One region of the Telluria sp. Soil_C_11 genome, then DNA from elsewhere that is predicted to be linked to it. Evidence: predicted binding sites of a transcription regulator. Region 1 holds the regulator's gene; the other holds the start of a gene.
What was found. Region 1 encodes sigma-54, which starts transcription at its own class of promoters, with help from an activator protein. Its sites were predicted from a motif close to TGGCANGNAANCTGCTTT; they were not measured.

Region 1 (7,361 bases):
TGATGCCGGCCAGCGAGCTGACCGAGACCGCGGCATTCACCAGCGGATTCGGGATCCCTTTCAGGGCGTCGCTCACGACGATGAAGCCCGGCAGCGCGGCGATCACGCCGCCGAAACCGTATTCGGACGCGGTGTTCATGGCCGCCAGCAGGGCGCCGCCGACGGCTTCCTTCGAACCGGCCGCGAATCGCTGGCTGACGCGGCGGAACGCGGTCGCGATCACCAGCAGGATGCCGAGCAGCAGCGCGGCTTCCACCGACCAAATCGCCAGCACGGTCTTGATGGTTGCCGTCACCGGGGTGTGCACGCCCGGCAGCACTTCGGTCGGCACGGTGTAGGCATCGCCGCCGTACCAGACCGGGATCATCCGGGTGAACACGAAGTTGGCCACGCCCACCAGCACCAGCGGCAGCACCGCGATGAGCGGATTCGGCAGCGCTTGCGTGTCGGCCGTTTCAGCCGCCTCGACGTGGGCGCCGTAGCCCTCTCCCTTGGCCATCGCGGCGCGGCGGCGCCACTCCAGGTAGGACAGGCCGACCACGATGATGAACAGCGAACCGATGGTGCCGAGCGCGGGGGCGGCCCAGCCGGTGGTCTTGAAGAAGGTGGTCGGGATGATGTTCTGGATCTGCGGGGTGCCCGGCAGCGAATCCATGGTGAACGAGAAGGCGCCCAGCGCGATCGCACCCGGCATCAGGCGCTTCGGGATATTGCTTTGGCGGTAGAGCTCGGCCGCGAACGGATACACCGCGAACACCACCACGAACAGCGACACGCCGCCATAGGTCAGCAGCGCGCACACGGCGACGATCACGGCGTTCGCGCGCGAGCGGCCGATATAGCGGATCGCGGCCTGCACGATGGATTTCGAGAAGCCGGACATCTCGATCACCTTGCCGAACACGGCGCCGAGCATGAACACGGGGAAGTAGAGCTTGACGAAGCCGACCATCTTTTCCATGAAGATGCCGGTAAACACCGGCGCCACGGCGGATGGGTCGGTGAACAGGACCGCGCCGAGCGCGGCGATCGGGGCAAACAGGATGACGCTATAGCCGCGGTAGGCGGCGACCATCAGGAAGGCCAGTGCGGCAGTACTAGCAGAAACGACAAAACAGACTCCTCCATTGTTCTACTTGATGTGTTGATGCCCCATCGCCGCGTCGAGCGGTGACGGACATCGCGGTGTCATGCCGCGCAGGGCGGCGATGAATTCATTTGCCTGGCTTATTTGCCTGCTTACTTGCCTGCTTACTTGCCGGAGAGCTGGCGCAACCGGCGCGCCTTCAGGTCAGCGAACCGGTCCTCGTCCCAGGTATAGAAGCCCTGCCCGGTACTCGCGCCCAGCTCGCCCTTCTCGACGTGGGCGCGCATCAGGTCGAGCACATCCTCGTCCTTGGCCAGTTCCGGCATCAGGTTGGCGCCGATGCCCGTCAGGGTGTGCAGGCCGCCGAGGTCGGCGCTTTCGAAGGGACCCATGATGCTGTAGCGCCGCCCGAGGCAGGCTTTCATCACGGCGTCGACGGTCTCCGGCGTGGCCGCGCCGGAGCGCACGATGTGCAGCGCTTCGCGCAGCACCGCGAATTGCAGGCGGTTGCCGATGAAGCCCGGAATGGCGGCCTTCAGCACCACCGGTTCGGCGCCGGTGCCGGCCAGCAGGCGGACGCAGCGCTCGACCACCTCCGGGGCGGTACGGGCGCCCGGCACCACTTCCACCAGCGGGATCAGGTGCGGCGGGTTCCAGAAATGCGCGACCAGGAAGCGGGCCGGATGCGCCAGGTGTCCGGACAGGGCGTCCGGTGGAAAGCCGCTGGTATTGCTGGCGATGATGGCGTCCGGCGCCAGGATCGCTTCCAGCTTCGCATACAGCGCGTGCTTGGCCGCCAGCACTTCGGGAATCGCCTCGATGACCATGGCGGCGCCGGCCAGTTCGTCCGGCTCGCCTTCCACGCGCAGGCGCGCGAGCGCGGCATCGCGCCGCGGCACGTCGATGAGGCCGGCGTCAACCAGCTGGGACAGGATGTCGGCCGCCAGCAGGGGGATGCCGGCGGCGCGGGCGGGATCGGCCTCTACCACCAGCGTAGCATGGCCGGCGAGCGCGAACCTGGTCGCGATGCCGACGCCCATCAAGCCGCCGCCGACGACACCGACGAAGTGATCAGTTGCCATGTCGCTTCCTTTATCCAAATTGCATCAACCCATAAAGATAGCAGGGATGATGCATTGCGTCATCGGAAAGCGGGGCACTACCGTAGTTATACTAGGTGTCGCAGCGGGTGCGCATGGGCCGGCCACACCGGCTCGAAGAAGCGCGCCACCATCTCCGGCGTGACCGCGTCCAGCGTCGGCGGATTCCACTTCGGCGCATTGTCCTTGTCGATCACCAGCGCGCGCACGCCTTCCAGCACTTCGCCGTGTTCGAAGTTGCGGCGCACCAGCGAGCGTTCCATGCGCAGGCAGCCGGCCACGTCCATCGTGGCGCCGCGCACCAGCATCTCGCGCGTCACGCACATCATCAGCGGCGAACGCTGGCGCATGGCCGCCAGGGCCTTCTGCGCGAATGGATGGTCGTCGCCCTCCAGCGAGGCCATCACGGCCTGCACGGACGATGCACCGAAATGCCTGTCGACCAGCGCGCGCCGGGCCTGCAGTTCGCTGGCCCCTGCCTGCGATGCGAACGGCGCCGCGAAGGCGCGGATCGCGGCCGGCAGCTGCGCGCCCGGCGTCGCGGCGATCAGTTCCTGCAGCGCCGGCAGTTGCGCGGCGGGGACGAACACATCGGCCAGGCCGACATACAGCGCATCGGCGGCGCCGATGGTGAGGCCGGTCAGGCCCAGGTACATGCCGAGCGCGCCCGGCGCGTGCGACAGGAAGTGGCTGCCGCCGACGTCCGGGAACAGGCCGATGTTCACCTCGGGCATGGCCATCTTCGTGCGCTCGGTCACGATGCGCAGGCCGCTGCCCGGGCCGCCCTGGGCGATGCCCATGCCGCCGCCCATCACGACGCCATCCATCAAGGAGATGTAGGGCTTCGGATAGAAATGGATCAGGTGGTTCAGTGCGTATTCTTCGGTAAAGAAGTCTTCCAGCAAGGCACTGCCGCCCGTGGGCGTGGCATGCCCGGCCTGGTGGAAAAAGCGGATGTCGCCGCCCGCGCACAGGGCCTTGTCGCTGGTGCTCTTGACAACGACGGCGTCGACGCCCGCATCGTCGCGCCAGGCCAGCAGGGCCTCGGTGAGGGCGCGCACCATCTCCAGCGACAGCGAGTTCAGGGCCTTGGGACGGTCCAGGGTAATGTTGCCGGTGCCGTTCGCCACCCGGGTCTGCACGTATTCGCTCATGTTTTATTGTTTGAAAAGGAAAACGGCATTCTAGCGCGCAAAAAACGAAAAGGGCGCCAATGCGCCCTTTGCCTACCTGTGCTGTGCCGGCGGAATCGTCACGCTGCGGCGGCAGCTTCTTCTCCCCCTTCGTTGGCCATGCGTTTCAGCGGAGTGTTACTGTGATCCTGCAGCATCTGCTTGTACTTCTGGACTTGCCTGTCGAGTCGGTCCATCAGCATGTCGATCGCGGCGTACAGGTCATGCGCGGCGCTCGCGACGTGAACGATCTTCCCGGCAACGCGCAAGTTGATCTCGGCCTTCTGGCGTTTTTCTTTCTCGGTGAGATTGTCTATGCAGAGGATGACGTGGGAGTCGATCACTTGATCGAAATGGCGGGTGATGCGTTCGAGCTTGTTCTGTACGTATTCTCGGATTGCTGGGGTTACATCGAGATGATGTCCGCTGATAGTGAGATTCATACACACTCCTTTGAAGATGCGCCGCCTGTCATGCGCACATCGCGCTTCGGGCAGCGTTGTTGCAAGAGCTTGCTACAGGGATTTGCGAAGGCTGACGGGCGGGATCTTCAGCGCCTCACGGTATTTCGCGACCGTGCGGCGTGCGATAACCATTCCCTGTTCCCCCAGCATCTCCGCGATCTTGCTATCGGATAAAGGGTTCTTGGGGTCTTCTGCTCCTGTGAGTTGTACGATGAGAGCCCGGATCGCGGTCGAGGAGGCCTCTCCCCCTGCCTCGGTCGCGACGTGACTCCCGAAAAAGTACTTCAGCTCAAACATGCCGTGCGGCGTCAGCATGTATTTCTGAGTTGTGACGCGAGAAATTGTGCTCTCGTGTAGACCTAGTGTATCAGCTATCTCACGTAAAACAAGGGGCCGCATGGCAACCGCGCCATGGGAGAAAAAGTTGCGCTGCCGCTCGACAATAGCCTGGGCGACACGCAGGATCGTGTCGAAACGCTGGCGCATGTTCTTGATGAGCCACTTCGCTTCCTGCAGCTGCGCGGCCAGCTGCGACTCCGATTTCCCCTGCTTCATCAGGGCGGCGTACAGGCTGTTCACGCGCAGGCGCGGCATCACGTCCGGATTCAGTTGCACGCTCCAGCCATCCTTCGCGCGGCGCACGATCACGTCCGGCACCACGAAGTCGGAGACGTCGGCAGCGAAGGCCGCGCCCGGATGCGGGTTGCACTGGCGGATCACGGCCTGGGCTTCGCGCAGGTCCTCGTCGTCGCAATCGAGGGCCTTCTTCAGCTTGTTGAATTCGCGCTGCGCGAACCAGGTCAGGTAGCGTTCGACGATGGTCAGCGCCATGCGCCGCGTCACCATCGGCACGCCGGGCATGCGGCGGATCTGCAGCGCCAGGCATTCGGCGGCGCTGCGCGCGCCCACGCCGGGCGGGTCCATGCTCTGCACCAGCGCCAGCGCGGTGCGCAGTTCCTCGAACTCGATCTCCAGTTCGGGCGGCAGGCGCGCGTGCAGTTCGTCCAGCGATTCCTCGAGGTAGCCATTGTCGTCGAGGGTGTCGACGACGATCTCGACCAGTGCGCAGTCACGCGGCGAGATGCAGGTCAGGCGCACCTGTTCCATCAGGTGTTCGCGCAGCGAGACGGGGCTGGCTTCCAGCTGCGGGCGGCCGTCTTCTTCCTCGCCGCCGCTGCCGGAGCGGCCCGGTTCGCCCCAGTCCATCTCCTGCTCGCCGCCGCCGCTGTCGCCGGCGTCGTTGCCTTCCTGGCTGCCCTCGGCTTCGGCGCCGCCACCGCCCTCCTCGCCCTGGCCGGACGCGGGCGGCGCATCGGGCGTGGTCGAGGTCGACGCGCCATTGTTGATCGCGCCGTCGGCCAGCAGGCGCACGGAGCGGTCGAGCGGATCGTCGAGGCGTTCGAGCAGCGGGTTGTCGCTCAGGACCTGTTCGATCTCCTGGTGCAGCTCGAGAGTGGACAGCTGCAGCAGCCGGATCGACTGCTGGAGTTGCGGCGTCAGCGCAAGGTGCTGTGATGTCTTGAGTTGCAGCGTCTGTTTCATGGACTACATCCGGAAGTGTTCACCCAGGTAGACGCGGCGGACCGATTCGTTGGCGATGATATCGTCGGGACGACCGGATGCCAGTACCGCGCCCTGGTTGATGATGTAGGCGCGGTCGCAGATGCCGAGCGTCTCGCGTACGTTATGGTCGGTGATCAGCACGCCGATGCCGCGCTCCTTCAGGAAGCGCACGATGCGTTGGATCTCGATTACCGCGATCGGATCCACGCCGGCGAACGGCTCGTCCAGCAGCACGAAGCGCGGATCGGTCGCCAGCGCGCGCGCGATCTCGACGCGGCGCCGCTCGCCGCCCGACAGCGACAGCGCCGGGTTCTCGCGCAGCTTCTCGATCTGCAGTTCGGCCAGCAGCTCGTCGAGGCGTTCCTCGATGCGCGCCTTGCCCAGCGGCTTGCCGTTCTCGCGCTGCAGTTCCAGCACGGCGCGGATGTTCTCCTCCACCGTCAGCTTGCGGAACACCGAGGCTTCCTGCGGCAGGTAGGACAGGCCGAGCATGGCGCGGCGGTGGATCGGCAGGCTCGTGATGTCGGTGCCGTTGATCACGATGGAACCGGCGTCGGCCGGCACCAGGCCGACGATCATGTAGAACGAGGTGGTCTTGCCGGCGCCGTTCGGACCGAGCAGGCCGACCACCTCGCCGCAGGCGACCTGCAGCGAGACGTCGCGCACCACCAGGCGCTTGCCGTAGCTCTTCTGCAGTCCCTTGACGACCAGGGTGCTGCCGCCAGCGTGGGCGGCGGCGTCTGCGTCTGCGTCTGCGTGGACATCGATCATTGCTTGGCTGCTCCTGCCGGCTGCGCTGCCGGCGCCTGAGCGGGCGCACTGCGGCGCGGCGCGATGATGATGGTGCTGCGTCCGCCGCCCGGCTTGCTCTCGCCGCTGGCGTCGTTGTGCACGTTCGCCTGCTCGGTGCGGTTGTCGTAGGAGATGAAGGGACCGTTCACCTCGCTCGTCATGCGCTTGCCTTCGAGCTGCTTGACCACGGCGTTCGAGAACAGCTTGACCACCTCGGTGCGCTCGTCGTACTCGATGCGCTGGGCCTGGCCCTCGGTCCACAGGTCGGGGCCGCCGTCGCGCTTCTGGCGGAAGCTCGCGGTCTTGCCCGGCGCGGCCGTCAGCGTCAGCAGCATGTAGCCCTCCGGCGTTTCCTTCAGCACGGCCTTGTCCGACTTGATCAGCAGGGTGCCGCGCGTCAGCACCACGTTGCCGGTCAGGATACGGGTCTGGGTCGCTTCATCGATATGGCCGTCGTCGAAATCGATCTGGGCCTGCTTGAGGGAATCCGCCCGCTCGGCCGTAGCGGTCAGGCTTGCCAGCAAGAGCGCGGCGACAGCGAATATTTTTTTCATTGGATGCGAATCCTTTCAGGTTGTCCTGTCAGCGTGCGGCACGCGGCGGATAGATGATCCGGCCGCGCCCGCCCAGCGTCAGCTGTTGCGTGGCGTTGTTGGCGACCATGCCGACCCCGGTCACGGAGGCGGCCCCGAGCTTCATCTCGATCGGCCTGTCGGTCTTCGAGATCTCCTCGTCCGGCAGCACGGTCAGCGCTTCGGTGCGGATGCGCAGCGGCTGCGAGGTCGCGCTGCCCGGCCGCGAGATGTCGACGTTGCCGGCCAGGTCGATCTGGTTCTGGTCCTGGTTGACGTGGGCGGTGTTGGCCGTCATGGTCATGTGCGGATGGTCGGTGCTCATGCTCTGCACGACCGGCTTGTCGATCACCGAGGTGTTGTCGGCCGGGCGGTGGGTCAGGCGCTCGCCCGAGATCACGTAGCGCGGCTGGCCGGTTTCCGACATGCGCACGAAGCTGAAGTTGTCGATGATGTAGTCCGGATCGTTGCCCACGTTGACGTTCGGCCCCTGCGCGTCGCCGCGCATCACCTGCAGCAGCCAGAAGCTGCCGAAGGCGAAGAACACGCCCACCAGCATCAGGGCCAGCAGGCGCCAGCGGTGCGCGGTGCGCTTGTTGACGTAGGAGGTC
Region 2 (7,361 bases), on a different contig from region 1:
GCGGCGCGCGTTCGCTACTGCAGCGCGCCGGCGTCAACGTCGGTGCGCTGGCAACCGGCCTGCGCGGGCAGCTGGAGCGCCTGCCGAAAGTGTCCGGCACGGGCGGCGACGTCCAGGTCGGGCGCGAGCTGGTGCAGCTGCTGAATTTGGCCGACCGCGAATCGCAGAAGCGCGGCGACCAGTTCCTGTCCAGCGAGATGGTGCTGCTGGCGCTGACCGAGGACAAGTCGGACGCCGGCCGCCTTGCACGCGAGCATGGCCTGGCGAAGAAGGCGCTGGAATCGGCCATCTCCGCCGTGCGCGGCGGCGAGAACGTGAATTCGCAGGACGCCGAGGGCAACCGCGAAGCGCTGAAGAAATACACGCTCGACCTGACCGAGCGCGCCCGCATGGGCAAGCTCGACCCGGTGATCGGCCGCGACGACGAGATCCGCCGCGCGATCCAGGTGCTGCAGCGCCGTACCAAGAACAACCCGGTGCTGATCGGCGAGCCGGGCGTGGGCAAGACCGCGATCGTCGAAGGCCTGGCCCAGCGCATCGTGAACGGCGAAGTGCCCGATTCGCTGAAGGGCAAGCGCGTGCTGTCGCTCGACATGGCGGCCCTGCTGGCCGGCGCCAAGTACCGCGGCGAATTCGAAGAGCGCCTGAAGGCCGTGCTGAAGGAGCTGGCCCATGACGAAGGCATGACCATCGTCTTCATCGACGAGATCCATACCATGGTCGGCGCCGGCAAGGCGGAAGGCGCGATGGACGCCGGCAACATGCTCAAGCCGGCCCTGGCGCGCGGCGAGCTGCACTGCATCGGCGCGACCACCCTCGACGAGTACCGCAAGTACGTCGAGAAGGATGCCGCGCTGGAGCGCCGCTTCCAGAAGATCATGGTCGACGAGCCGAGCGTGGAGGCGACCATCGCCATCCTGCGCGGCCTGCAGGAAAAGTACGAGCTGCACCACAAGGTGGAGATCACCGACCCGGCGATCATCGCCGCGGCCGAGCTGTCGCACCGGTATATTACCGACCGGTTCCTGCCGGACAAGGCGATCGACCTGATCGACGAAGCCGCGTCCAAAATCAAGATCGAGATCGACTCCAAGCCGGAAGTGATGGACAAGCTGGACCGCCGCCTGATCCAGCTGAAGATCGAGCGCGAAGCCGTCAAGAAGGAAACCGACGAGGCCTCGCAGCGCCGCCTGGAGCTGATCAACGAGGAAATCGCCCGCCTGGAGCGCGAGTACAACGATTACGAGGAAATCCTCAAGGCCGAGAAAGCCGCGGTGCAGGGCACGACCCACATCAAGGAAGAGATCGAGCAGATCCGCCTGCAGATGGAAGAGGCCAAGCGCCAGAGCAACTGGCAGAAGGTCTCGGAGCTGCAGTATGGCCGCCTGCCCGAGCTGGAGAGGCAGCTGAAGGATGCCGAAGCGGCCGGCGAACAGGCCGAAGCGGACGGCGACAAGCCGCGCCTGCTGCGCACCCAGGTCGGCGCCGAGGAGATCGCGGAAGTGGTCTCGCGCGCGACCGGCATCCCGGTGGCGCGCATGATGCAGGGCGAGCGCGACAAGCTGCTGCACATCGAGGACGAGCTGCACAAGCGCGTGGTGGGCCAGGACGAGGCGATCGAGGCCGTGTCCGATGCGATCCGCCGCTCGCGCGCCGGCCTGGCCGACCCGAACCGTCCGTACGGCTCCTTCATGTTCCTGGGCCCGACCGGCGTCGGCAAGACCGAGCTGTGCAAGGCGCTGGCCGCTTTCCTGTTCGATACCGAGGACGCCCTGATCCGCATCGACATGAGCGAGTTCATGGAGAAGCATTCGGTGGCCCGCCTGATCGGCGCGCCGCCGGGCTATGTCGGCTATGAAGAGGGCGGCTACCTGACCGAAGCCGTGCGCCGCAAGCCCTACAGCGTGATCCTGCTCGACGAGATCGAGAAGGCCCACCCGGACGTGTTCAACGTCCTGCTGCAGGCGCTCGACGACGGCCGCATGACCGATGGCCAGGGCCGGACAGTGGATTTCAAAAATACGGTGATCGTGATGACCTCGAACCTGGGTTCGCACAAGATCCAGTCGATGGACACCGACGAGCCGGCGGTGGTGAAACTGGCCGTGATGGCCGAGGTGCGCGGACACTTCCGCCCCGAGTTCATCAACCGGATCGACGAGATCGTGGTCTTCCATGCGCTCGACGAGAAGAACATCGGCGCGATCGCCAAGATCCAGCTGCGCAACCTGGAGCAGCGCCTCGAGAAGATGGAGATGTCGCTGGACATCAGCGATGCCGCCCTGCAGAAGATTGCGGAAGCCGGCTTCGATCCGGTGTACGGCGCCCGTCCGCTCAAGCGCGCGATCCAGCAGCAGATCGAGAATCCGCTGTCGAAGGCGATCCTGTCCGGCCGCTTCGGCCCGAAGGACACGATCCACGTCGGCGTCAACGGCAGCGAGCTTACCTTTGGCCGGGAACCGGCGGTCGAGCTGGCCAAGTAAGCTGGCACGCAGCACGCAAAAACGCCCTGTCCGGGAAACCGGGCAGGGCGTTTGTTATTAGCGTTAAAACCGTCGTTCCCCGGCATTGCCGGAAACGGATTCCCGCGCAGGCGGGAATCCAGGTTCGCCTTGCGTACTAGTAACTTTCAAATTCAGCGCTTGCTTTTGCGCCGCCTCACCATCACCCCCATCAACCCCAACCCGCCCAGCATCATCGCATAGGTCTGCGGCTCCGGCACCGGCGTCAGCGGGATGTTCTCTGACAGCAGGCTGCCGACCTTGCGGCCGCCGTCGCCATCGAACAGGTTGACCTTCACGTGCGGCGACGAGAAATCGGTGGCGCCGCCGTTGAAGGTGAACTTGAAGATCATGTCGTCCGACAGCGCGACGTGGTCGCCGGAGAAGCACAGGCTGGCGCCGACGTGGGCGCCGCCGCCGCAGCCGTTCGCGTTCAGCTCGTTGCTCGACAGCGTCCAGTTGGCCGCGCCGCCCGGCGCCGAGGTCAGGCTCACGCTGTCGAAGGTGCCGATGTCCTTGAGTTGCAGCGCGCCGATGGTGGTGGCGCTGGCCCAGTCACCGGTCGGGTGGGCGGCGTCGATTTCGAGGGTCAGTACGTTGTCCGTCCAGGACGACGTGAAGGTGACGCCCTGGTACTCCAGGGTGCCGGCCTGGGCCGAGGCGATGGCGCCTGTAGCCAGTAGCGCGGAAAGCAGCGTCTTTCGGATCGTCGTATGCACTTCGTTCTCCTTTACTTTGGGTCCTCGGGTGCCGGTCCTTCGCGTCCTGCGAACGGGCCGGCGATACGGATGAGTCCGCGAACCCAGCGTAGAGGGAGCAGGATTTGCATTCTGTTAAGCAGCTAACTCAGCCTTTGTAACAAGGACAGGGACGCGAGGAAGGGCTGGAAAACGAAAACGGCCGCACGAGGCGGCCGTTGGATGGGAGGGCGGGGCGTCAGGCGCGAGGCTTGCGGCGCTTGCTCGCGCCCATCAATCCAAGGCCGGCCAGCAGCAGGGCGATGCTCTGCGGTTCCGGGACTTCGGTGCCGTTCTGGGTGCCGGTGTCGGAACCGGCAGTTGGTCCGGTCGGTTCGTCATGCGCCTGGTCGGCCAGCGGCGGAATCTCCGTGTTCGGGGCGTCGATGACGGTGCCGCCGGAGCCCGAACCGGTGCCCGGCGTCGCCGGCGTACCGGAGCCGCCGCTACCCGAACCGCCGCTTCCCGAACCGCCGCTGCCCGAACCGCCGCTACCGGAGCCGCCGCTACCGGAGCCGCCGTTACCGGAGCCGCCGTTACCGGAGCCTCTGTTACCGGAGCCGCCGTTACCGGAGCCGCCGGAGCCCGCCCCGGTGCCCGGCGTCGTCGGCGTACCGAAGCCGCCGTTACCGGAACCGCCGGAGCCCGCCCCGGTGCCCGGCGTCGTCGGCGTACCGAAGCCGCCGTTACTGGAACCGCCGTTACCGGACTGGCTGCCCGTGCCTGGCGAAGCAGGCAGGGTTTGCGACAGCAGGCCGCCCACTTTCTTGCCTTTGCTGTCGACGAATGCCACCTTCAGGTGCGGCTCGACCGGCCGGACTGCGTTGCCGTTGAAGGTAAAGCTGAACACCATATCGTCCGCCAGCGCGATCTGCTGGCCGTAGAAGCACAGGCGGCTGCCGGCCTGGCCGTTGGTGCGGCCCGAGCATCCCTGGGCGTTCAGTTCGGAACCGGAGGTGGTCCAGCCGGCGGCGCCGTTCGGCATACCGGCGACGCTCACGCTCGTGTAACTGCCGATGCCGTCCAGTTCCAGCGCCGCAAGGCCTGTTGCCCCGGCCCAGGCGTCCTTGCGGCCGGCGGCGTCGATCTCGAGGGTCAGGACATTGCCCGCCCAGCTCGAGTTGAACGTCACGCCCTGGTAGGTCAGCAGGCCGGCATGGGCCGGGGTCATGGCCGCACAGACCAGGCTGGCCGGGAATGCGGTTCGCATTAGCTTATTCATAAGGTACCCCGACGCAATGTTTCGATTACAAGAAGTATCCATACTAGTGTAACCGGCACTTTTGTCAATTCATTTACTCTGCATGACAAGAAATTTGCGGCTTGTCGGCATATTTACAACGCCGGACAAAGACGGCCGCACGAGGCGGGCGTTGGCGGGAAACACTTTGGAGTCAGCCGTGGCGCTTGCGCTGTGCGACCAGGCCCATCAGGCCAAGGCCGGCCGGCAGCAGGGCGATGCTCCGCGGTTCCGGTACCTCGGCGGCGGTCTTGCCGGCGCTGTCCACGAACTCCACCTTGACGTGCGGCTCGAGCGCCTGGACGGCGTTGCCGCTGAACGCCAAGCGGAACATCATGTCGTCGCTCAGCGCGACCTGCTGGGCGAAGAAGCACTGGCGGCTGCCGGCCTTGCCGTTGGTGTCGCCCGAACAGATCATTGTTCGTCCTGGGTTCACGCGTCATTTTCCACAATCTGGAATGGGATTCGCGGATGTGAAAATCGCACAAAAAGGGCAGGCTCACCCGTTTCCATCCTGAGAAAATCCGTTCCGCATCATGGAATTGAGTTGCTAAGTATATGATAAACATGGAAATAAAAATATTCCTATGTCTTATATAAGAGTATTGGTGCTGCGCACAAGCCGTCCTAAGATATCGATAACGACGCTTCCTGCCAACCCGGCATTCATCATTCACCATCAGGAGAACAAGCATGGCAACTCGTGAACAGCAAATCGCAGCCCTGCAGCAGGACTGGGACAACAACCCGCGCTGGAAGGGCGTGACCCGCAACTACACGGCGGCGGACGTCGTCCGCCTGCGCGGCTCGGTGCAGATCGACCATACGCTGGCGCGCCGCGGCGCCGAAAAGCTGTGGGACCTGATCAACAGCGAGCCTTACGTCAATGCGCTGGGCGCGCTGACCGGCAACCAGGCCATGCAGCAGGTGAAGGCCGGCCTGAAGGCGATCTACCTGTCCGGCTGGCAGGTGGCGGGCGACGCCAACCTGGCCGGCGAGATGTATCCGGACCAGTCGCTGTACCCGGCCAATTCGGTGCCGATGGTCGTCAAGCGCATCAACAACGCCTTCCAGCGCGCCGACCAGATCCAGTGGTCGGAAGGCAAGGACGACATCGATTACTTCGCCCCGATCGTGGCTGACGCCGAGGCCGGCTTCGGCGGCGTGCTGAACGCTTTCGAGCTGATGAAATCGATGATCGAGGCGGGCGCGGCCGGCGTCCACTTCGAAGACCAGCTCGCTTCCGTCAAGAAGTGCGGCCACATGGGCGGCAAGGTGCTGGTGCCGAGCCGCGAAGCCGTCGAGAAGCTGAATGCGGCGCGCCTGGCGGCCGACGTGATGGGCGCCCCGACCATCCTGGTGGCCCGCACCGATGCCGAAGCGGCCGACCTGCTGACGTCCGACGTCGACGCCAACGACCAGCCGTTCTGCACCGGCGAGCGCACCGTCGAGGGCTTCTTCCGCGTCAAGCCGGGCGTCGAGCAGGCGATCTCGCGCGGCCTGGCCTATGCGCCCTACGCCGACCTGGTGTGGTGCGAGACCGGCAAGCCGGACCTGGCCTTCGCCAAGCGCTTCGCCGAAGCCATCCACGAAAAATTCCCGGGCAAGATGCTGGCCTATAACTGTTCGCCTTCGTTCAACTGGAAGAAGAACCTGGACGACGCGACCATCGCCAAGTTCCAGAAAGAGCTGGGCGCGATGGGCTACAAGTTCCAGTTCATCACCCTGGCCGGCTTCCACGCCCTGAACTACAGCATGTTCAACCTGGCGCACGGCTACGCGCGCCGCGGCATGTCGGCCTTCGTCGAGCTGCAGGAAGCCGAGTTCGCGGCCGCCGACAAGGGCTTCACCGCGGTCAAGCACCAGCGCGAGGTCGGTACCGGCTACTTCGACGCCGTGACCCAGACCATCCAGCAGCACCAGAGCTCGACCACGGCCCTGCACGGCTCGACCGAAGACGAGCAGTTCTTCGACGAAAAGAAAGTGGCCTGATCGGCCGGCAGATTTTCCCTCCGTTGTTCGCGGTGGCAGCCGCAGCGGTCACGAGCCGCTGCGGCTTTTTTATTTTTGGGGAGTGCGGCGCATCTAGGGGATAATGGCGGCTTTCTAGCCTCATCCTTGGAATTGCCATGTTCAGCTACCGCCACGCCTTTCACGCGGGTAACCACGCCGATGTCCTGAAGCACTTCGTACAAGTGCAGCTGCACCAGTACATGAACCAGAAGGACACGGCCTATACCTATATCGACACCCATTCCGGTGCCGGCGTGTATGCGCTCGACAGCGCGCAGGCGGTGAAAAGCGGGGAATACCTGGACGGCATCGCGCGCCTGTGGGAACGCGACGACCTGCCGACGCCGCTGGCGGACTACGTGAACCTGGTGCGCGCCATGAATCCCTCCGGCCGCCTGCGCTACTACCCCGGCTCGCCCTATGTGGCCGAGCAGGTCGCGCGTGCCGAGGACCGGCTGCGCCTGTTCGAACTGCACCCGGCCGACACCAGGCTGCTGGTGGAGAACTTCCGCAAGCTCGAGGCGCACAAGGCGGAGCAGGGCGAGCGCTCGCGCGGGCGCCGCGTCCTGATCGAGCATGCGGATGGCTTCCATGCGATGAAGGCCCTGCTGCCGCCGCCATCGCGCCGCGCACTGGTGCTGATCGATCCGCCGTATGAAGTCAAGCTCGACTACAAGCATGTGCGCGATGCGCTGGAAGAGGCGCTCGGCCGTTTCCCGTCCGGGATCTACGCTGTCTGGTATCCGGTGCTGCAGCGCATGGAGTCGCGCCAGTTCGCCGACCGCCTGAAGCGCCTGCCGGCCAAGGAATGGCTGCACGTGACCCTGACCGTGGCGACCCCGGGTCCGGACGGCACCGGCATGCACAGCA

Region 2: a site for sigma-54 is predicted at 4,489-4,506, ahead of AC3A6M_RS04125 (PEP-CTERM sorting domain-containing protein). Genes of this name have one in related genera too.

The regions. Positions count from the first base shown of each region.
Region 1 covers NZ_JBDGIN010000006.1:203,940-211,300, forward strand. Annotated here, with positions in the region: partial or broken gene AC3A6M_RS12650 (GntP family permease) at 1-1,113, opposite strand, end outside; gene AC3A6M_RS12655 (3-hydroxyacyl-CoA dehydrogenase family protein) at 1,252-2,169, opposite strand; gene AC3A6M_RS12660 (enoyl-CoA hydratase/isomerase family protein) at 2,256-3,341, opposite strand; gene hpf (ribosome hibernation-promoting factor, HPF/YfiA family) at 3,440-3,802, opposite strand; gene AC3A6M_RS12670 (RNA polymerase factor sigma-54) at 3,875-5,365, opposite strand; gene lptB (LPS export ABC transporter ATP-binding protein) at 5,369-6,157, opposite strand; gene lptA (lipopolysaccharide transport periplasmic protein LptA) at 6,154-6,732, opposite strand; gene lptC (LPS export ABC transporter periplasmic protein LptC) at 6,761-7,361, opposite strand, start outside.
Region 2 covers NZ_JBDGIN010000002.1:264,209-271,569, forward strand. Annotated here, with positions in the region: gene clpB (ATP-dependent chaperone ClpB) at 1-2,483, shown strand, start outside; gene AC3A6M_RS04120 (PEPxxWA-CTERM sorting domain-containing protein) at 2,636-3,220, opposite strand; gene AC3A6M_RS04125 (PEP-CTERM sorting domain-containing protein) at 3,438-4,448, opposite strand; gene AC3A6M_RS04130 (PEP-CTERM sorting domain-containing protein) at 4,633-4,896, opposite strand; gene aceA (isocitrate lyase) at 5,172-6,470, shown strand; gene AC3A6M_RS04140 (23S rRNA (adenine(2030)-N(6))-methyltransferase RlmJ) at 6,608-7,361, shown strand, end outside.